4 regions of the Halalkalibacterium halodurans genome follow, and region 2 is predicted to be linked to each of the others. Evidence: predicted binding sites of a transcription regulator. Region 2 holds the regulator's gene; each other region holds the start of a gene.
The links. The regulator Rex, encoded in region 2, represses fermentation and respiration genes when NADH is low (regulators of the CRP and FNR family bind a similar motif). The targets are predictions, from matches to a motif close to TTGTGAAATATTTCACAA.
Positions count from the first base shown of each region.

Region 1: the regulator Rex is predicted to act here: its motif matches at 3,878-3,895, upstream of FED51_RS20130 (L-lactate dehydrogenase).
Region 3: the regulator Rex is predicted to act here: its motif matches at 3,169-3,186, upstream of FED51_RS01345 (nitrate reductase subunit alpha).
Region 4: the regulator Rex is predicted to act here: its motif matches at 3,146-3,163, upstream of FED51_RS21265 (cytochrome c oxidase subunit 2A).

Region 1 covers NZ_CP040441.1:4,139,840-4,145,664, forward strand. Annotated here, with positions in the region: gene FED51_RS21245 (hypothetical protein) at 1-73, opposite strand, end outside; gene FED51_RS20120 (CarD family transcriptional regulator) at 280-756, shown strand; gene FED51_RS20125 (L-lactate permease) at 1,133-2,707, opposite strand; gene FED51_RS20130 (L-lactate dehydrogenase) at 2,745-3,677, opposite strand; gene FED51_RS20135 (hypothetical protein) at 4,169-4,459, opposite strand; gene FED51_RS20140 (protein adenylyltransferase SelO) at 4,827-5,825, opposite strand, start outside.
Region 2 covers NZ_CP040441.1:618,689-624,513, forward strand. Annotated here, with positions in the region: gene FED51_RS03120 (hypothetical protein) at 1-807, shown strand, start outside; gene FED51_RS03125 (ABC-F family ATP-binding cassette domain-containing protein) at 852-2,780, opposite strand; gene FED51_RS03130 (redox-sensing transcriptional repressor Rex) at 2,943-3,578, shown strand; gene FED51_RS03135 (twin-arginine translocase TatA/TatE family subunit) at 3,609-3,803, shown strand; gene tatC (twin-arginine translocase subunit TatC) at 3,816-4,577, shown strand; gene FED51_RS03145 (MDR family MFS transporter) at 4,744-5,825, shown strand, end outside.
Region 3 covers NZ_CP040441.1:259,877-265,701, reverse strand. Annotated here, with positions in the region: gene FED51_RS01365 (nitrate/nitrite transporter) at 1-633, shown strand, start outside; gene FED51_RS01360 (fumarate/nitrate reduction transcriptional regulator Fnr) at 774-1,487, shown strand; gene FED51_RS01355 (YwiC-like family protein) at 1,501-2,214, opposite strand; gene FED51_RS01350 (cyclic nucleotide-binding domain-containing protein) at 2,369-2,839, shown strand; gene FED51_RS01345 (nitrate reductase subunit alpha) at 3,251-5,825, shown strand, end outside.
Region 4 covers NZ_CP040441.1:831,212-837,036, reverse strand. Annotated here, with positions in the region: gene FED51_RS04090 (heavy metal translocating P-type ATPase) at 100-2,013, opposite strand; gene FED51_RS04085 (spore coat protein) at 2,485-2,802, opposite strand; gene FED51_RS04080 (hypothetical protein) at 2,814-3,008, opposite strand; gene FED51_RS21265 (cytochrome c oxidase subunit 2A) at 3,224-3,349, shown strand; gene FED51_RS04075 (cytochrome c oxidase subunit II) at 3,371-3,844, shown strand; gene FED51_RS04070 (b(o/a)3-type cytochrome-c oxidase subunit 1) at 3,841-5,535, shown strand; gene FED51_RS04065 (histidine phosphatase family protein) at 5,564-5,825, opposite strand, start outside.

The sequences.
Region 1 (5,825 bases), 790 kb from region 2:
CCCCTGTCATTCCCCCTGAATGGAGAAAAACGAACGGATCCCCTTCACCAGTAACATAGGTATGTAAAATCACCCGTGACCCTCCTTTTTAAATCTTGTTCCCACTTCTAGATCACAATCTCACGTTCATTTGTTTCGTTATAGCACCTGTAAAACCCTTTTACAGTTAGGCTTATGAAATTTTTCGGCTTTTTTATTGACGATAAAATCCAACGTATGATATTATATTTAATTTGATTAAAAAACCCACTTATGTTAACCTAAAGAAGGTTACCTTATATGGAGGTGGGTTATTTGTTTCAAATTGGCGATCACGTCGTTTATCCAATGCATGGAGCAGGTATCATTAAAGCCATAGAAGAAAAAGAAATAGCAGGAGAAAGAAAGCAATATTTTGTGATAAAAATGTCGATTAATAATATGGACGTTATGATTCCAGCGGATAAAATTTCGAGTACAAATATCCGTCCTGTAACGGACCTAACGGCATTAAAACAAATTATACACATCTTTCAGCACGGAGAGTCAGAGCAGTTACTTCCGTGGAAGGAAAGGTATAAAATGAACGCAGATAAAATGAAAACGGGCCATATTCAAGAAGGTGCTGAAGTTGTACGCGATTTAATGCGTATAAAAAAAGAAAAAGCACTTAATCCAAGTGAAAAGAAAATGTTGGATGACGCACGTGAATTTTTAAATAGTGAATTAGGGTTAATCGAAGGCATCACTGAAAATCATATTAAAAGCTTTAGTTAGTTGGTCAACTGCTTTTTAGACACTCTCATCCATTTCCCGCTTACGTTCAATAAATGATCCTCTTTTTTCTACACTTTCATCCTTATGATCGTACACATTTCTTCTACGAATTTTAACGTTACATCAACTTTCTCGATTCAAATAGTTACTTAATGTTTACAAATCTGATTCACACTGGCGCGGTCAAGGAGCCGTAAGGATGGAAGAGAGGTAGGGCTTTCATTGTTTCAGGTAATACTAAGTCATTATGTTCAAGAAAATAAGATAACTCACTCTCCATTCATAAAAGAAAAAATATTCACCATTGAAACGATGCCCAAAAAGGATTAGAGCGACAATTGCTCTAATCCTTTTTCCAATTTGTTTTAACGTATCTTTAAAAGAGTAGAGATAAAATATACGTCCATACCGAGACAAACACGAGTAATCCAAAGCTATATTTCAACGTCATTTTTGTTAAGGCTGCTTCATTGCCGGTTTCTCCAACCGCTGCCGTTGCAATAGCGATCGATTGCGGTGACACTAGCTTAGCCATGACGCCACCAGCTGTATTTGCAGCAACTAGTAATGAAGGATTGGTCCCGATAATCGAGCCTGCTGTCGTTTGAATCGGGGCAAATAATGTATTATTGTTCACGACTGAACCTGTCATAAATACGCCAATCCACCCTAAGATTGGTGAAAGGAAGGGGAAGAACGCCCCTGTGGTGGCAACTGCCTCCCCTAAAGCCATCGTTAGACCCCCATAGGTCATTAATTTTGCGATTCCAATAATGGCACAGATCATCATGATCGGAATGGAGAAGTCGACGATCACTTTTTTAAGAAGGCTAATACTCTCCTTCATGCGAATCGTTTTCGTAGTGGTTACGGTTGTAACTGCTGCTAATAGAATCGCGGTTCCTGTTGCTCCGATAAAATCAACCCCTACCTCAATCGATGATCCAGGGACAACAAATGCCCACTTTGAAAACTCAAGTGCTCCCCCTTCAGCAAACAATCCTTTAAAGGCTGGTAAGCTCCAAAGAAAAACAAACATCGTTAACAAGTAAAACGGAGACCATGCCTTGATGACATCCTTTAATGAAGCATGTTCGGACTCACAACCGTTTCCGTTGAGTAAGAAGATGTTCCGCGGCTGCCATCTTTTAAGAAACAACGCCAGTAAGCCCATGGTTAAGAGTGATGGTATAATATCGGCCAACTCTGGACCTATAAAGATTGTAATAAGGGCTTGTGACACAGTGTAAACGGAAGATGTGACGAGAATGGCTGGGAGGATTTCCTTGATCCCTTTCCAACCGTCCATTAACCCAATAAGTAAAAATGGAATGGTAAAATTAATCATCGGCAGCGTCAAAGCTGTCATCATCGACACGTCCATTGACGTGACTTGACCTTCTAATCCAAGCGTATCAATAATACCAACCGGGATTCCAATCGCTCCAAATGCACCGGAAGCACCGTTTGCAATCAAACAAAGCATGGCTGCCTGCAATGGCTTAAAGCCTAATGATACTAAGAGAACCGCACAGATCGCAATCGGTACCCCGAAGCCCGCAGCCCCCTCAAGGAACGCATTAAAACAAAATCCGATGAGTAATAACTGAATTCGCTGATCTCTTGATATACCTATAATGCTTCCTCGTAACACAGCAAATTTTCCAGATGCAACCGCAATTTTATATAACCAAACGGCCATCACAATAATGTAACCGATCGGCCACAGTCCTTGCACAACCCCTTGTACAATACTGCCTATGGACTCGCCGAAAGGTAAATGAAATACGAGCCCAGCAATAAAAAACGTCACGAGTAAAGTCAAAAGAGCTGCTTGAATTCCTTGCATTTTGAAAACAGTCAAGCATAAAAGGAGTAACAGGATCGGAATCGCTGCAACGAATGCTGATACGGCTAAATGTTGAAATGGATCGTATGTTTCAACTAACATAGTAACGGCTCCCTTGCCTTAGATGTTGATCGATTGTCTACGACCAAATGGCTGCTTGAATGTCTTTTAACGTTTCAACAGAGCGAGCAAATTTTTCTTTTTCCTCGTCGTTTAGGGAAAGCTCGACCACTTGTCTAACGCCTTCACGATTAATGATCGCTGGTACGCCAATATAGACATCGTCATGACCATTTTCTCCTTCTAACAACGTACCGACAGGGAGAACAACATTTTCGTTTTTTAAAATCGCTCGCGTAATTCTTGCTAACCCTGTGGCGATACCATAATACGTTGCCCCTTTCGCCTCAATGATTTTGTAGGCGGCATCGCGCACATTTTCAGCCATTTCTTGCTTTTTCTCGTCGGTTAATCTAGGAGCAATTGGCGTTCCCGCAATGGTAGCAGAGCTCCAGACCGGCAGCTGTGAATCCCCATGCTCGCCAATAATGTAGCCATGAACACTTGTGGGCGCAGCGTTCATTTCTTCTCCAAGCAAATAGCGAAATCTCGCCGTATCTAACACGGTTCCTGAGCCAATGACACGCTCCTTCGGCAAGCCTGAGAATTTCCAAGTGGCGTACGCTAAAATATCGACAGGATTTGTCGCAACTAGAAAGATGCCATTAAAGCCGGACTTCATGATGTTCCCTACAATCGAATCGAAAATGCCCACATTTTTATGAACTAAATCTAATCTCGTCTCCCCAGGTTTTTGCGCAGCCCCGGCACAGATGACAACAAGTGCTGCATCCTTGCAATCCTCATATGAACCGAACTTAATTTCCATTGGGCTAGGTGCGTACACAATGCTATGATTTAAGTCCAATACGTCCCCTTTCGCCTTCTCCTCATTTAAGTCAACTAGGATGAGCTCGTCACTGATCCCTTGATTCATTAACGCATACGCATAACTTGAACCAACCGCACCTGTACCAACTAAGACAATTTTGTTTCCTTTAGTAATAGCCATAAGAAATCCCTCCAAGTTACTTTGTTTGTGAATATTTTCACATGATTTTTTTAAAGTAAACTCGGCGATTGCCGAGCCTTCTGCTACAGGAGCGCATGCCATAGTTGTACATGCAACTCTAACCTGCCTCCACTTACAGTCTGTCCATTTCCCAAAATGAACATTCTTCTTGATGACCCATACCACTACTGAATTTCATTATGTGAAGTATTTCACATGAAAAGAGATAAAAACAAGTTTGATAGCTCAATTCTTAATTTGTGAACTATTTCACATTTAAATTGTACTACAGCTTTTAGAAAACCGCAATATCATTTGTCGTACTAAATTTGTCTAAAAAATGAAGAAGAACATACGTACTATGACAGGAAACACAATCAATAGTTTCCGTTTCAGTTGTCTTCCCCTTAGTTCGTGATTATTAAAAATTGCCTTCGAGCCAGTTGAATTTTATTTCAAGAGGTCATATTAGAACAAAAAATAAACAATAATTAAAGCTGCTTTCGTTTGTAATAGTACGCATAACATAGAATGAGCGTCATGATAAACGTAGCTGCAACAATATAGACACCGTCCCAATCATTGGAGCTTCCAGTTAGGACCCACACTTCAAAAGGGATGAGAATTAGACATCCCAGCAGTAGAAGGCCCCATGGCATCATATGAAGTGTTTGTTTGATTTCCTTTCCCATCGATGAAGGCTTCTTTTTTTCAATGGAAATGATGTTATTAAGAACAACGATCATTGTAATGACAGCACTGACAAGTAATACAACATTCATGGTTTCCACTCCTTAAGGTACGATTTAAGATTCCCTTACTTTGATGACACGTTCTTTTTTTTAACTTGTCACCGATCTCCTCCGTTTTCTCGGTACGGTAATCCGTGGTGAAAAATGAGCAACCGGCCCCTTCCGAGCATGATCTTTTATAAGTACGAGATAAACAGATCAGAAGATTCAGATGAATAGAATAAAATTCCTATCCTCATATAAAAATCTGCTCATGATAGGGTCATTGATTTTCGTTTGTGTCCTATCATGATCATACTACCTATTCTGGTTTTTTTCACCAATAAATGAGGGAAACTTAATGACAGCTGCTCAAATAATGCAAAAAACCCGCCAATTGGCGAGTTTCGCACTGGTCTTACGTTCCGCAATAAGTGCGGTACGGAATGGCGCAAGGAGCAGGAAGTTTGGCGTACGCCTTTTGTTCAGGAGAATGGGCAAATGGATTGGCCAGCACTTTTAGGAGCCGTTCCATCACTTGATAGTCTTCTTGTTCAACCGCGGCCTCCAAAGCCTCTTCTACCCGATGGTTCCGAGGAATCACCGCTGGATTACTCATTTTCATCAAGTTATGAGAATCATCTTTCGTTTGTTCCTGTCTCCCTAATCGAGCCTGCCATCGCTCATGCCATTCCGTGAATTCGAGTTTGTCGTGCAAGCCCGTCTCTTCCTGTTCATCGAACGTGAGCGCGCGGAACGTATTCGTAAAGTCTGCCTTATGCTTGTGCATTACTTCGAGCAGATCTTTTATGAGGGACAGGTCCTCGGATTCTTCGTTGAACAAACCGAGCTTAGCTCTCATTCCATTCAGCCAATGGTGCTCAAACTGCTCCGCGTAATTGGAAATTTCCGCCTCGGCCAGCTTGATCGCTTCGTCCTGATCATCGGCCAACAGCGGCAAAAGAGCCTCTGCAAAACGGGCAAGGTTCCACGCCCCGATCCGCGGTTGATTGCCATACGCATAACGACCACGCGTATCAATCGAGCTGAAAACCGTTTCCGGATCGTACACATCCATGAAAGCACAAGGGCCATAGTCAATCGTTTCCCCGCTAATCGTCATGTTGTCTGTGTTCATCACACCATGAATAAAGCCGACGAGCTGCCATTTGGCGATCAGTTCAGCCTGACGCTTGATCACTTCCTGTAGCAAGGCGAGATAACGGTTTTCGCGATCGGCTTCAACTTCTGGGAAATGCCGCGCCAACGTGTAATCAGCCAGTGCTTTAAGCTCTTCCTCCGACCCTGCATTGGCAGCGAATTGGAACGTGCCGACCCGTATATGACTAGCGGCCACCCGGGTAAGAATCGCCCCCGGAAGCACCGTTTCCCGGAATACGGATTCACCGGTTGTCAC
Region 2 (5,825 bases):
GCACAACCGATCTGGCTTTTAGGATTTCTTTTATTTGCTGCGATCAGCATAGATTTAATGAACGGTGGCCCGTTCATTGCCACTTCGTATCTTGGCTATGATCCGATCATAGGGGCCCGTTATTATGGGATTGGCAATGAATTTGCCGGATTGTACATAGCTGCAGCTGTTCTTCTCATCACAGGAGCTGTTTGGCAAACAGAGCTGTGGAAACGGCTAGTGATTGTGTTTGTGGTGAGCGGATTTACACTCATGATGCTCGGAATGAGTCAGTTTGGAGCGAATGCTGGAGCTACGCTGTCGGCGGGGATTGCGTGTGCCTTTGTCGGTTATACGCTCATTGGAAAACAGCTGTCAAAGTGGAATTTAGTCATTGTGAGTGGGGGCGCACTTCTCATCACCCTTTTGTTACTGTTTGTTTTACAAATGAATAGCCCGTCTACACATATAGGTGACGCGTATGAGCGGCTGCTTTCTGGAGATATCCAGTACGTCCTTCAAACAATGAAACGAAAGGTAGCCATGAACATGACGATTTTTCGCTATTCAAACTGGACACAGCTTTTTGTGACGAGCTACCTTCTTCTCGGTGTTCTGATCTGGACGCAAAGTGCCAAAAAATATGACGCTGGTCAATCGTTGTTTTTAAAAGGGGGCATTGTTGCTTCAGTAGCCCTATTGTTGTTAAACGATTCAGGGGTAGTAGCGGCTGCAACCTCCATGTTTTTCATCGTGTCCACGAACTATTATTGGCTGCTTGCCCAAATGCAAAATGGGAAAATGATGAGCGAAGGAAAAGAGATGTAACAAAACTCCCCCTTGAAAACGTGTTGTCTTCTGGGGGAGCTTTATTATCCTTCTTCTGCATGGAGAAGCTCCCATTCTTCCATGAGGGCATCGACGGCTTTTTTCGCTTCATCGATGGTCTGTTGATGTGAGAGAGCTTTCTCATGATCTGTAAACACTTCCGGATTACAGAGGGCTTCTTCATGTGTAGACAGTTGCTTCTCTAGTTCCTCAATGGAGGCTTCAATTTGTTCGATTCGCCGTTGACGCTGGCGCTCTCGTTTCTTTTGTTCCTTGTCCTGTTCAAAGCTCCCTTTCTTTGATGAGGCAGCTGCGGCATGTGAAGATGATTCATCGAGTCGTTCCCGCTCTTTGATTTCTTGCTTTTTCTCTAAATAGTAATCATAATCTCCTAAAAAGACAGATGGTTGTCCTCCATCTAGTTCGATAATTCGTGTCGCCATTCGGTTTAGAAAATAACGATCATGGGAAACGAACAAGAGCGTTCCTGGATAATCGATCAACGCGTTTTCCAACACTTCTTTACTATCGAGATCTAAGTGGTTGGTCGGCTCGTCCATAATAAGCAAGTTCGCTTTCTCCATCATAAGTTTGGCGAGCGCTAGGCGTGCCTTTTCGCCTCCACTCAAATCAGACACCACTTTTAGCACGTCTTCGCCGCTGAACAAAAAGTTTCCCAGAACCGTACGGATGTCCTTTTCAGGTAAAAGGGGGTAATCATCCCAAAGCTCATAAAGCACTTGTTTGTTCGAGTGCAAGTTCGCCTGTTCCTGATCATAATAGCCGATTTTTACGTGACTTCCATACTCAATGGTGCCCTGCTCAGCTTGAAGCTTTTTAGTTAACAGCTTTAGCAGCGTTGACTTTCCTGCACCGTTAGGTCCGATGAGTGCAACACTTTCTCCGCGATTTAGGTCAAGATCTAACCTAGAAAAAAGGGGATCTCCGTCATAACTGAACGTAAGATCGCGAACACGGAGAACATCATTACCGCTTTGTCGCTCGATATCAAAGAAAAAGGAAGCCGATTTTTCGTCGCTGTTCGGTCGATCTAGTTTCGTCATCCGTTCAAGGGCTTTTCGTCGACTTTGCGCCCGTTTTGTTGTCGACGCTCTGGCGATGTTACGTTGAATAAAATCCTCAAGCTTTGCCACTTCTTTTTGCTGTTTTTCGAACTCTTTTAACTCCTGCTCATACCGAAGTGCCTTCTCATCTAAATAGTGACTGTAGTTGCCGACATATTTCGTTGATTTCGTTCGTGAGATTTCATAGACTTGCGTCACGAGCTTATCAAGGAAATAGCGATCGTGGGAGACGATCAAAATCGCCCCAGGATACGCGGATAAATATTGCTCCAACCATGATAGAGTATCGATGTCTAAATGGTTCGTCGGTTCATCTAAAATAAGCAAGTCAGGCTTTGTCAGTAATAGCTTTCCGAGAGCAAGACGTGTCTTTTGCCCACCGCTTAGAGTGGCGATTTTCGTTTCATGGTAAGGAAAATCAGCAAATTGCAAACCAGCGAGAACATTGCGGATGTCTGCCTCGTATTGATAACCGCCACGATCTTTAAACTCCACTTGCAATGAGTCATATTCCTCCAAGAGCTTTTCGTAGCTCGAGGCATTGTTTAAAAGAGAAGGGTTCGCCATTTGTTCTTCCATTTTCCGCAATCTCCGTTCCATTTGCTGGAGCGGTTCAAAGACAGACAGCATCTCGTCCCATATCGTGAGGTCGGATTCTAAACCTGTATGCTGCTCTAAATAGCCGATTTCTACACCTTTAGGAATGATGAGATCACCGCTATCATAGGAGAGCTTGTCCGCGATGATTTTTAATAACGTCGACTTCCCGGCTCCGTTTCGGCCGACAAGGGCGACGCGATCTCCTGTTTTTACTTCAAGCTTAATGTTCGACAAAATCGTTTCGGCCCCGAACGATTTTGTGATATTCACACATTGCAATACAATCATTTTTATCATCCTACATTCATTTGTTGTCTATTTTAAGTGTACCGTAATACCGGTCGATCAACAACAAACGACTCTGAAAGTAAAACGATTACATGGTTTGAGAAAATAGTGTACAATAGTAAACGACATGAATAAGGACGTGTAGATAATTGGGGGCAGACTATGAACAACGAACCAACGAAAATTCCACAAGCAACGGCTAAACGTTTACCGTTATACTATCGCTTTCTTGAAAATTTGCACGCTTCAGGAAAACAACGGGTCTCCTCATCTGAGCTAAGTGAAGCAGTCAAGGTGGATTCAGCGACGATTCGGCGTGACTTCTCCTATTTTGGTGCACTCGGAAAAAAAGGCTACGGCTATAACGTCAATTATTTGCTAACCTTTTTTCGAAAGACGCTTCATCAGGATGAGCTGACGAAGGTCATGCTCATCGGTGTAGGGAATCTAGGGACCGCCTTGTTAAACTATAACTTTTCAAAAAACAATCATACGCAAATTGTCATGGCGTTTGATGTAGATCGGGAAAAAATAGGGAATACTGTTAGTGGTGTAAAAATCGAAAATCTTGACAATTTAGAGAACAAAATAACGTCAGACGTATCGGTGGCGATCTTAACAGTGCCTGCTGCGGTTGCCCAAAAAACAGCAGACCGTCTCGTAAACGCTGGAGTGAAAGGGATTTTGAACTTTACACCAGCAAGAATTGCGGTGCCAGAGCACGTTCGTGTTCACCATATTGACTTATCGGTTGAATTGCAGGCGCTCATTTATTTTTTAAAGCATTATCCTTTATAATAGGATATAGGACAAGAAGGGGGTGTCAGTATGCCTGGAGGATTAGGTGCAGGTAGCATTCTTATTATTGCACTTGTTGCGTTGCTTATTTTCGGACCGAAAAAATTGCCTGAGCTTGGGAAAGCGGCAGGAAACACATTGCGTGAATTTAAAAATGCTACAAAGGGCTTAGCGGACGAGGACGACGATAAGAAAAAGTACGAGAATCAACAGAACGGACAGTAGGAAGGTAGTTGTATGAACGAACGAGACATGTCCTTAATGGACCATATCGCCGAGTTAAGACGGCGGATTTTAATCATCGTCGTCTTTTTTGCCATCGCCTTGGTTGTCGGATTTTTTCTGGCAACACCGATGATTACGTATTTACAAGGCGCACCGACGGCACAAGACCTTCCGATGAACGCATTCAAATTGACAGATCCATTGCGGGTCTATATGACATTTGCTTTTACGAGTGCGTTTATTCTTGTATTTCCCATTATTTTATATCAATTGTGGGCCTTCGTCAGTCCAGGTCTTCATGAAAACGAGCGCAAGGCCACATTAGCGTATATACCGATTGCATTTTTCCTATTTCTTGGTGGACTTTCGTTTGCCTATTTTATTTTGTTTCCGTTTCTGATCCAATTTATCGGGGGATTAGCGGAACGGTTACACATTAACGAGCTTTATGGGATCAATGAATACTTTACGTTTTTGTTCCAGATTACGATGCCGTTCGGTGTGCTATTCCAACTGCCGGTGGTGGTTATGTTCCTCACAAGACTTGGAATCGTGACCCCGGAATTTTTGCGCAGTGTACGGAAATATGCCTTTTTTGTCTTACTAGTCGTCGCAGGTTTTATTACACCACCTGAACTAATTTCCCATTTAATGGTTACGGTACCTCTATTACTGCTGTACGAATTTAGCATTTGGGTATCACACTTAACATATCGAAAAGTACAAAAGCTAGAGAAATTGAGGCAAGAAGAATATAGACAGGAGGAGGGCTAGGCTTACTAGCTCTTTTTTCTATTAACGGAAAGACAAACTCATGATAACTGTAACAGTAAAATGTAATGGAAACTGTTCTAACATGGGCTAAAATCAGGACATTCTAATCGAAAATCTGTTAAGATGGATAATAGTTATTTCGAAAAGCGAAATGGTGTGACAGATGATGAAAAACATTCCGAAAAAATGGATGGTCGTTTGTGCCGTCTTGTTCGGTTCATTCACGATGATTTTAAATAATAGTATGCTTAACCCTGCCATCCCTCAATTGATGAACGTCTTTGAAGCGGATGCCGTTGCCACCGGCTGGGTCATCACGATCTTCATGGTCGCGATGGGGATGACGATGCCGCTCACAGGCTATCTAGGTGATAAGATCGGAAAAAAAGAGGCATATATTCTCGGTCTTGGCATTTTTGTGCTCGGCTCTTTGCTTGGCGCATTGTCATGGAATTTACCTTCCTTGATCGTCTTCCGCGGATTGCAAGGAATTGGTGGTGGGGTCATGATGCCTTTGTCCATGACGCTCATTTTCGATGCGTTTCCGCGAAATGAGCGGGGCTTAGCAACGGGCGTATGGGGCGTTGCCTCCATGATGGCGCCGACCATTGGCCCGACTCTTGGCGGATTTATTGTTGAGACATCCAATTGGAAATATCTCTTTTTAGTTAACATTCCGTTTGGGCTACTCGGCATTATTGCCGCCGTCATTTATCTACCAAAAATCGCGCGAAGTGGACAAATCAAACTGGATCGTTGGGGCTTTTTATTTGTGACGGCCGGAGTTGGCTCGATTCCTTTAGCGTTCGGTCGGATGTCGGATTTAACCCATTTAACCGAATGGATAAACGGGGTTTTACTGTTACTTGGAGCGTTGTGTCTGTACGTGTTTGTGCAAGTGGAAAAACGTGCAGAGCAGCCACTTTTAGATTTGAGCCTTTTTCGCATCCCAGCCTATTCTTTAAGTATATGGGTAGCAGGTATTTCATCGATCGGATTATTTGCGGGAATTTTTCTCGTGCCGCTTTTGCTCCAGCAAGTATACGATTATGGCCCGATTATGACAGGACTTGTATTCTTACCTTCTGCCCTTTTTACGGGACTGACGATGTCGATCGGTGGCCGTATGTTGGATAAGCGTGGCCCGAGTGGGATTATGACGGCCGGGATGATGATTGCGGCTGTTGGTACGTTCGCTCTTGGCTACCTTCATCTTGAGACGGCATTATGGTATATTTTTGCTTGGAT
Region 3 (5,825 bases), 360 kb from region 2:
GAAGCGAAGGTGGACGCCCCTATGAAGGAGCAAATGAAAGCAGTGTATCGGAATCGGCTTTTGTGGTTTTTCAGCTTATTTTACTTTATCACATTCGGCGCCTTTGTTGCCTTTACGATCTATTTGCCAAACTTTCTCGTCAACCATTATGGGCTCACTCCGGTGGATTCTGGGCTTCGCACCGCAGGGTTTATCGCGCTGGCCACCTTCATCCGGCCTGTCGGAGGTTGGCTGGCGGACAGGATGAACCCCCTGATTTTGTTAATGTATGTTTTCGCTGGGTTTACTCTCTCTAGTATTGTATTGGCCTTTTCGCCAGGGATCGAAATGTATACAGTCGGTGTGCTAACGGTTGCGGTATGTGCGGGAGTTGGAAATGGGACGATATTTAAGCTCGTTCCTCTCTATTTCTCGCAGCAAGCGGGAATCGTCAATGGCATTGTCGCAGCTATGGGCGGGCTCGGAGGATTTTTCCCTCCGCTCATTTTAGCGATGGTGTATCAAGCAACAGGACAGTATGCCATCGGGTTTATGGCCCTCTCAGAAGTGGCCCTTGCTAGCTTTGTCCTTGTCGTCTGGATGTACTTTCAAGACTTACGAAACACGGGCAACGTTTTAAACAAGTCGATGTAAATTGAGCCTGGGCACATACGCTCAGGCTCCTTTTATCGTAACACGTTCACCGGATTGTTCGTTTTACCAAGCCCCAAGCCGCAATTTAAACGATAAAATAAAATTACTTCCACATGATTTTTTTAAAGGGGTGGCGCATAATGAATGTCCCGGTTCGATCTTCTGATAAAGACTTGCTTTCCGATGACCTCCATCATTTACTTCAACAGCTTAGTACACGAAAGAAAATCTGGAAAGATACGTATCTATTTCAAGAGGGAATGGAAGCTGAGGAGCTTTATCTCATTCAGTCCGGCCTTGTGCAAATCGAAAAACTAACCGCCGATGGAAAAGAAATGACGTTGCGCATGTGCAAGGCAAATGATATCGTCGGCGAGCTTACGCTTTTTTCAGAAGAAGCAAAATATATGCTTAGCGCGAAGGTTCTTTCTGACGGCGAAGTGTTGGTCATTAATAAAAACAAGCTCGAAAAAGAACTCGTGGAAAATGGCGCATTGACGTTTGAATTCATGAAATGGATGAGCACCCATTTACGAAAAATCCAATCGAAAATTCGCGACCTTCTCCTTAATGGAAAAAAAGGCGCACTCTACTCAACCCTCATCCGCCTTGCAAACAGCTACGGCATTCAACGAGTTGATGGAATTCTCATTAACATCGTCCTCACAAATCAGGAATTGGCGAATTTTTGTGCGGCCGCTAGAGAAAGTGTGAACCGGATGCTCGGTGAGTTACGGAAGCTAGGTGTCATCTCTATAGAACCTTCTGGGAAAATTGTGATTCATGAACTCGATTTTTTAAAAAACGAAATTGATTGCGAAAATTGTCCGATTGACATTTGTAACATCGATTAGTTGGACTCTCAACCTACCATAATAAAAAGCTACTAATTACCAATAGAAAAAAGCTGGCGTTGATCACTTCATAGATCCCTATTCTCATGATACTTAGCTTTTTACCGTACAACACCCATGCTCGTATACTGCTTGGAATAAGGGCAAGAACTGCCCATCCTGCCCCCATCGCCAGCGATAGACATGGGGCGAGAACATGGTAGACCCAAGAATAACGAGCAAACCATCTATTATTCTTTTCACGAATCATTGACTTCACATAAAAGGCACTCCCAACAAAAAACAACATCGTCTGACCAAAAATAAACAAGGCCCATTCGTCGAGTCTTTCTGCTCCCAGCCAATAGCTTGCAAGACCTGCAGCACTAAAAATGACAACGGCTACAAGATCATTTAAAAACGCCCGATCGTCATTCTTCCTCGCATACATCATCATGACGAGAAACAACGGGAATAATAGCGAGCCTAAAAGTAGCAGCGGAGGATACATCCAGACAACGGGGAGCAGGAAGCAAGCAGCAACCACTCCGTACCGAACGGCCCACTTTTTGTACACGTCCATTTGCCGCTTTTTTACGAGCATCGTCAATGGATAAGCGACTAAATAGAGAAATAACCAGCCAACCGCTAGGGGAAGATGCCACCAAACCACTCCTCCTTTCACCATCCCTAAAACATACGGAATGACGAGCATCGCCCATGCCCCGTGTTGCTTTGGAATCAACATGTTCACATCGTTCACCTCCTCTTTCCCTATTATAAAAACTGACGATTCGAGAGAACGTGACATTTCTCATACAAGTGGCGTGTGAACCATGTCACTGCAAACCTCTGTCTTCGTGGTTACACTTAAGGTACATGTCACAAAGGAGGATGTTTTCATGGAACGGTTCCGCTATGTTTTCTTTTTGAAAAATACACCTATTTTTCTAGGAGTCTCACTTTCAATCATTAAAAAGCTGATGAAGCACGGGAACTTGATTCGACTCACTTCCCAAACCGACTCCAGTTCCTCCCTTCACTCCCAATCAATTTATATCGTCTTGAAAGGGAGCCTCTTGCTTGTGAATCAAGCCCATCATGCTGAAACAACCAAAACGATCGCCACATGGGGGGAGGGAGATGTATTCCCCTTTGATGAGAAAGGCGCCATTTTCGCTTCACCGCACATGTCGATCGAACCGGCCTCCCATACAATCTTGCTTGAAATCCCTTTTGCGAATTTTAAACATATGATGACCTACAGTTCTCAATTGCAAATGAACTTCCTCGTCCTCTTACAGCAAAACATCTCCCTTTCCTATCAATTGTTTTTGCGTTATCTCCACCCCTCCTCAAAAAATGGCGAATAAGCGCTCTCCCCAGAGGAGAACCTTAGATTTTGTGATATAGATCACAGTCCTTTTTCCTACTTTGTACGATCGTTATAAACGAATTAATCATTCGGCTCTGAAGGGGGATTCCCGTTAAACAAACGCTTGACTTAGATGCTTCTGTTTATGAACTTTGACACTTCATCCTGACTGAAAAGATACACTTGTATTGATCTTGTTACGGTACCATATGCGATGAACAGAGCCACTACGTCTGTACATTGGAATCCCCTTCCGAGTGAATGCTTGGAAAGAGATTTTTTATAAAGAGAGCTAGAAGTATGACGAAATGGTGAAATCCAGCAAGTGTGTGACAAAGTTAACAAGGTGCCAATTCTCCTCTCGCTATAGTGAGGGTAACACCACGGAGCAAAAGGAGTGAGTAGACTTATGAGGAAAAAGAATCAAAATCCCCTTTTAAACAGGTTAAACTATTTTTCACCTATTGAGCACCATGCGAACAACCATAGCCAAACAACCTATGACGATCGATCATGGGAGGATGTCTACAGAAAACGTTGGCAGCATGATCAAGTTATTCGCTCAACTCATGGAGTCAATTGTACCGGCTCATGCAGCTGGAACATTTACGTCAAAAACGGAATTGTTACATGGGAAGGCCAGCGCCTTGACTATCCATCTACAGGGCCTGACATGCCAGACTTTGAGCCACGTGGCTGTCCTCGAGGTGCAAGCTTTTCTTGGTATATTTATAGCCCTCTTCGCGTGAAATACCCGTACATTCGCGGTGTGTTGATGAAGATGTGGCAAGAAGCTTTGCGTGTTCACGACAATCCACTTGATGCGTGGAAGTCGATTGTGGAGAACCCTGAAAAAGCAAAAGCCTATAAGCAAGCACGGGGAAAAGGGGGATTTGTCCGCGCCGAATGGTCTGACGTGCTGAAGCTGATTGCCACCTCCCTTCTTTATACCGTTTTAAACTATGGTCCTGATCGGAATGTTGGGTTCTCCCCCATTCCTGCTATGTCCATGGTTAGTCACGCGGCAGGATCAAGATTCATGCAGCTCATGGGTGGACCGATGCTTAGCTTCTACGATTGGTATGCAGACCTCCCGCCAGCTTCCCCGCAAATTTGGGGCGATCAGACCGATGTACCAGAAAGCAGCGATTGGTACAACGCCGGCTACATTATGACATGGGGCTCGAACGTGCCGCTGACCCGGACGCCAGACGCCCATTTCTTAGCTGAAGCCCGTTACAAAGGGGCTAAGGTGATTTCCATTAGCCCTGACTTTGCCGAATCCACTAAGTTTGCCGATGACTGGTTAAGCATTAAGCAAGGGACAGATGGTGCTCTAGCGATGGCAATGGGCCACGTCATTTTACAAGAGTTTTATGTGAATAAGCCAACCGAGCGCTTTATTGATTATGCCAAGCAATATACCGACCTCCCGTTTTTAGTTACCTTGCGAAAAGATGGCGATTGGTTTATAGCTGACCGCTTCCTGCATGCAAAAGATATTGCACGGGAGACTGGCAATGATGAGTGGAAGCCAGCCGTTTTAGATGAAACAACGGGTGATTTTTCCATCCCTCAAGGGACAATGGGCTCGCGCTGGGACGGCGAAGGAAAATGGAATTTGCATATGGTAGATGAGCAGAGCAATGAGCCGATCAATCCACAGCTATCGTTGCTCGGAAAGGAAGACTTTATTGGTACCGTAAACATTCCTTACTTTTCACATGAAGGAAACCGTGTGCTCAAGCGACCGTTACCGATTAAACACGTCCAGTTAAACGGAGAAGACGTCTACATTTCTACAGTATTTGACTTAACGCTTGCCAACTATGGCGTTAATAGAGGGATCGGGAGCCAACCGAGCCTATCGTTTAATGACCCTGAACCGTTTACACCGGCCTGGCAAGAGACAATCACCGGGGTTGACCGGAAGCTCGCTATTAAAATCGCGAGAGAATTTGCGCAAAACGCCATTGACACTGAAGGTCGATCAATGATTATCGTCGGTGCTGGCATCAACCATTGGTTTAACTCAGACACGATTTACCGCGCAGTCTTAAACCTCGTACTTCTCGTTGGTGCCCAAGGCGTCAATGGCGGGGGCTGGGCTCATTACGTAGGTCAGGAAAAGCTTCGTCCTGCCGAAGGGTGGCAAACGATCGCGATGGCGCGAGACTGGCATGCCCCGCCTAAATTGCAAAACGGGACGTCCTTCTTCTACTTTGCGACTGATCAATGGCGCTATGAAGATCAGCCAATTAGCGAGCTCGCTTCTCCTATTGGAAAAACATCTCGTTACAAGCATCATGCCGATTACAACGTCCTTGCAGCAAGATTAGGCTGGCTCCCCTCCTATCCTACATTTGAGAAAAACGGGATAGATCTTTACAAAGAAGCAAAGCAGGCTGGCGCTACGAACGTACACGACATCGGCTCCTATGTAGCCAAACAGCTCGAAGAGAAACGGCTCAAATTTTCGATTGAAGACCCTGACAATAAAAACAACTTCCCGCGCAATCTTTTCGTCTGGAGAGCGAACCTCATTTCTAGCTCCGGGAAAGGCCATGAATACTTTTTAAAGCATTTGCTCGGGACTTCAAACGGATTAATGAATGACGACGATAACAGCATTCGCCCAGAAGAAATCACATGGCGCGAGAAGGCACCCGAAGGAAAACTTGACCTTTTAGTCAATCTCGATTTTCGCATGGCAGGAACGGCGTTATACTCAGACATTGTCCTTCCCGCGGCTACTTGGTACGAAAAACATGACTTAAGCAGCACCGACATGCATCCGTTTATTCATCCATTCAACCCTGCGATCGCAACACCATGGGAAGCAAAGTCCGATTGGGACATTTTCAAATCACTAGCGAAGGCCGTGTCCGACGTAGCCGAAGAGATTGATATGGAGCCGATAAAAGAAGTTGTCGCTACCCCGCTCCTCCATGATACCCCTCAGGAGCTCGCCCAGCCGTTAGGGA
Region 4 (5,825 bases), 210 kb from region 2:
GGAGAAAAAGCTTACTCACATAAAACGAATTTTGTTTATTTTGTTCACGGAAGAACAAAAGACATCGCCATATAGACGATGCCTAGTTGTTTCATAGTTTTATCGTAACAGCCTGAGCCCATTTAGAATGACTAATATTGTACTTCCTTCATGCCCGATGACTCCCATCGGCAAGTGCAGAAACTGCATAAAGTTCGAGGCAATTAACGCAAGGATGACCACAATGGAGAACACGATGTTTTGCTTCACGATTCGATTCATTTTTTTCGAAAGTTGGACGGCTTCAGCGATTCGCGGCAAGTGGTTTTTCATGAGCACTACATCCGCCGTCTCTAGCGCCACATCGGTTCCTTCCCCCATGGCGATACCGACGGAAGCCGTTGCCAAAGCAGGAGCATCATTAATCCCGTCCCCTACCATCGCGACAGTGCCGTATGCCTGTTTTAGTTTCTTCATTTCATCTACCTTCGTCTCTGGAAGACATTCTGCAACATACGTATCAATGCCACTTTCCTTCGCAATGGCCGCCGCCGTTTTTTCGCTGTCTCCCGTTAGCATGATCGTGCGAATCCCTGCTTTTTGCAATTGTTGAATCGCCGCGAGCGTGTCTTTGCGAACCTGGTCCTTAAGAGCGATCACTCCGGCTATTCCTTGCTCGTCTCTTGCAAAAACGATTGTTTTTCCTTCCTCAGCTAACCGGGTAGCGACTCCGCCTTTAAACTGCTCTGCTTCCACCTTGCCAACGAAATCAGCCTTCCCGATCTTCCAGGATACACCATTCAGATACGCGCTGACTCCGAACCCAGCCACATCCTCCATGTTTACAGGTTTTAGCTGATCGTTCATACAGGTGGATGCATGGCGAACAATGGCAGAAGCGAGTGGATGGTTTGAATATTTTTCAATCGACACCACATAGGTGAGTAGCTCCTCCTTCGTCATTCCATCACGAACAATAACATCGGTCACCTCTGGTGTGCCTTTCGTCAATGTTCCTGTTTTATCGAACGCAATTGCTCTCAACTGGCCAAGATTCTCAAGGTGCACACCACCCTTTAGTAATATCCCTTTTCGGGCACCATTCGATATCGCCGATAAAGTCGCTGGCATGATCGATGCTACGAGCGCACAAGGGGACGCCACGACAAGCAAAATCATCGCTCGGTAAAACGTCTCCGTCCAGCTCCAGCCAAAGGCAAAATGGGGCACAAACATCATGAGCCCGACCGCCACAAGAACTGTTTTTACATACGGCCCCTCAAATCGTTCAATAAATTGCTGGGACGGCGATTTCTCACTTTGAGCCGTTTGCACTAATTGAATGATTTTTTGAAATAAGGTCTCGCTATTCGGCTTCGTAATTTCCACCATAATCGTTCCGCGCACATTCACCGTTCCGGCAAATACTTCGTCGTGTAATGACTTGCTAACGGGGATGGATTCCCCTGTAATCGCCGCTTCGTCAAGACTTGTCTGACCTTCGATGATCTTTCCGTCGGAAGGCACCCGTTCCCCTGGTTTGATGACAATGACATCCCCGACTAGTAACTGACTAACAGGAATTCTTTCCTCACTCCCATTTCTCACCCGTAGCGCTTCCTCCGGCTGTAATTCCATCAAGGCCGAAATTTCTTTATTGCTTTTGTTCATTGTGTACGTTTCAAGCGCACCGCTTAATGAGAAAATAAAGATTAATATCGCTCCTTCGATCCAGTACCCAATTGCCGCGGAACCAATCGCCGCAAAGATCATGAGCATTTCAACATTCAATTCTCTATTTGCAATTGTTTCTTCAATGCCTTCCTTTGCCTTCGCATACCCACCGATCACATACGCAGCTAAATAGACGGCAACAGCTACAGGAATGATTTGCTGATTTTCCAACACCCATCCAATGGAAATGAGCAAGCCGCTAAACAGAGCGGCTAACAGCTCAGCATGAGGCTTTAATTTTTCAAACCAACTCGTATCCATTCGATTTGTTTGTTTCAAAGATTTTGTTTCTACAAACATGGAAATCTCCTCCTCCGATTATCATTAAACTGAGATTCATTCTCGTTTAATTATTGGTTAAATGAGAATAATAATCATCATTAATACTCACTCTAAATGACCAAAACCCCTTTAAAAATAACACTAAATCATGATGAACATACATATCATAACATGAACAAACAAAAAATTAAACAATAATAATTTTAATTTAATAAAAATTATTGATAACGAATTTCATTTTCAAAGATTCTTGATTTCTGCTTTGTGTTTTGAATAATTTACTATAAGCAAAAGCACCGAGAGTGCCACACACCCTCATGGAACAGAAAAGGAACTCCTTGAAAAATCAGAGGTTCATTTTTTTAAAAAAGGTAAAAGCCTATAAACTCAAATGTCAAAACAGCTCACCATTAGGCCGAAAGTCACATCGTTTAAAACGAAAAAAGACCACAGAGACACATCTCTCCATGGTCTTAGTCTGCACATGTATTACTGCTGCATTTGTTGACCTTGATTAGCTTGCGAAAGTGCTGTATTCGCCGCTGCCAGATCCACCCTTACTTGCTCTTCCATATTATATGGATGGTAGTACCCGTTTTTCATCATGTATTCGGTCATTTGACCGTGAAAACGGATTTGTTGGTCAAGTTGCTGTTGGAGTGCCGCCCGAACCTCTGGTGTTGCAGATTCTGAGATCGCGGTCGCAATATTTTTAATTCCTGCTTTTGCAGCAATGAGCATATCGGTTGCCACGACCTGATCTGTCATTGGGCCCATTCCTGTCATGTTTTGGACAAATTGATTCATGTTCTTCCCTCCTACTGGCCTTGCATTAAATTTTGAATTTGCTGAATGGATTGCTTTGTTGCTTGAACATCTTGCTGCATGAGACCACGAAGCTCTTCACAATTAACTAACCCCATCATTGTTGAAGATTTCGTTAAGCAAACATTTTTAAACGTTAGCAGTTCATGCAGTTCTAAACTTTCGTGAACACCTAATGCTTTTTGCACTGTCAATCACCACCCTTTCCGTCAAATATTGTATCCAGATCCTCCACAATTAATTTTGAAAATACTGGAAACGAAAAACCCACTAATTATGAGTACCCATCGTTGATCCAATTTCATTTTCCATTAAATTCTATCTATTGTGATATAAGTCACAGACTAAAATAATTTCATTTTATACAATGATGGTAATTAATACCTAGGAATGAGGTGATCTTGTGAAAAAAACCGATCAGGAACCACATCATACTCATTTGAAAGGAACATTAGTTAGTGTGTTTATTCTCGGCTTGCTTATTTGTATTGCTTGGTTTGGCATGTATTTGTTTTATGTCACTCGCTAAATAACAAGGAGGTGAAATCTTATGCATTTGCATAAATTCGAAAAAATTTGGCTGATTTTTAGTATTTGTTGTCTTATTTTATTTCTTACTATTATTGGCGTTAGTGCCTTTTCTTTTGATCACCATCCTTCAGGGGGGTCAAGCACCATTGACCCTGAACGCGTGCATGAAACGCCCCCTTTTGATAGCCCTGGCGTCACGAAAATTGACGAAGACACTTACGAAGTTGCCGTTGTCGCCATGGCCTTTAGCTATCAACCAAATACGATCACCGTACCTGTTGACAAGAAAATCATTTTTAACGTTACGAGTACGGACGTCACTCATAGCTTTTCGATCGTCAATACGAATGTCAATATGATGGTGGTCCCTGGTCTCATTTCAACAAAAGAGTACACCTTTAAAGAAACGGGACATTATTTAATCGTATGTAATGAATACTGCGGGGCGGGTCACCATTATATGAGCATGGAAATCGAGGTGGTTTCTCAATGAATACCGAAACAGCGTTACGTGACCAAAAGCTAACGATAACGGATAGCGTTGCAAAGCCTGATCGCAAGCTCGCCTTGACCAACATTAATGTAGCCTATGCCGCCTTTTTAGTAGGGACTTTATGCGGTCTACTGCAAGTGTTCATTCGCAATGACGCGATTCAATTACCTGCATGGCTTGATTACTATCAAATTCTTACAGCCCACGGGGTATTGCTCGCACTCGTGTTCACCACCTACTTCATTTTTGGCTTTTTTTATACTGGGATGAGTAAAACCCTCGGCTCCTTCAGTGATAACGTTCGCATGACTTCATGGATCGGTTTTTTCGTCATGACCCTAGGTACGATCATAACGGTCATCATGATCGTGTCTGGAGAGGCTAGCGTGTTGTACACCTTTTACGCTCCTCTACAAGCGAATGGCTTTTTCTATATTGGATTAGCCCTTTTCGTTGTAGGGACTTGGATTAGTGGCTTCGCCTTAATTGGCCATTATGTCTCGTGGAAAAAGCGACATAAAGGATCATTGAGCCCTCTGTTTGCCTTTATGACGGTTACCACGCTCATTCTATGGATCATCGCATGTTTAGGCGTTGTCGCGACCGTATTGTTTCAATTCATCCCTCTAGCCTTCGGATGGGTAGATACCATTAATGTCGGGCTGAGCCGGACGTTATTTTGGTATTTCGGGCATCCCCTTGTTTATTTTTGGTTGCTTCCAGCCTATATGGCATGGTATTTAATTGTTCCAAAGCTGCTTGGCGTCAACGTATTTAGTGACTCACTTGCTCGACTTGCCTTCATTCTCTTTCTCTTATTTTCGATCCCGGTTGGCTTTCATCACCAAGCCGTTGACCCTGGAATTGATCATTTTTGGAAATTTCTCCAAACCGTTTTAACCTTTATGGTCATCATTCCGTCTTTGATGACGGCATTTTCCATGTTCGCCGTGTTCGAAATAAGCGGTAGAGAAAAAGGAGGAAAAGGCCTATTCGGCTGGTTTACAAAACTACCGTGGCGCGATGTCCGCTTCCTTTCACTCTTCCTTGCGATGTTGTTCTTTATTCCCGGGGGAATTGGCGGGATTATAAACGCTAGTTTTCAACTAAATGAAGTCGTCCACAATACATTGTGGGTCGTTGGCCATTTTCACATTACTGTCGGCGCTCCTGTTGCGATGACGTTTTACGGATTGACTTTTTGGCTTGTTCCCTACTTAACCGGAAGGCCATTTTCACGACTCGCGAAAAAATTAGCGTTGATCCAAGTAATCACTTGGTCGCTCGGAATGTTCCTCATGTCAACAGCACAACACGTCTTGGGACTTCTCGGTGCACCGAGAAGAACCGCATTCACAGAGTACGGTGGACACGAGGCCGCTTTAACATGGTTTGACGGCATCTTTTCCAACCATGTGACGATGGCCGTTGGCGGAACCATTCTGTTTCTATCAGCCATGCTGTTAATCGTGATCGTCGTGATCAGCCTAGTTGGCCCAAAGGCGACCGAAGAGGAAATCGTCGAGTTTCCATTAGCAGAAAGTGATCCATCAAGCACGCCGAAGCTTTTGGAAAAATGGTGGGTTTGGATCGGTATTGCCGCTTTTCTCATTATCGCAGCGTATGCCATTCCGATTGCTGAATTGCTGCATCACATGGAATCAGGTTCTAGAGGGTTTCGAACGTGGTAACCTCTCGATAGCAAAAACAGGGTACCTCTCAGGTGCCCTGTTTTTCAAACACATACAGCTTGCCGTTTTCCGGTCGCTTAAAGGCTGCTCCCTGTGGACGAAATCCACGGCGCATCAGTTCCTTGCGCATAAACATCATCACCCCACCGTGACTAACAATGAGCACATCCTTCTCTTCCTTTACGATCTCATCTAAAGTAGAGCGTATTCTCACAATCACTTCCTGCCTAGCTTCTGGTTGTGACTTGTGATTAAACAACCACGCCCCGCGAATGAACAGGAGATGGACA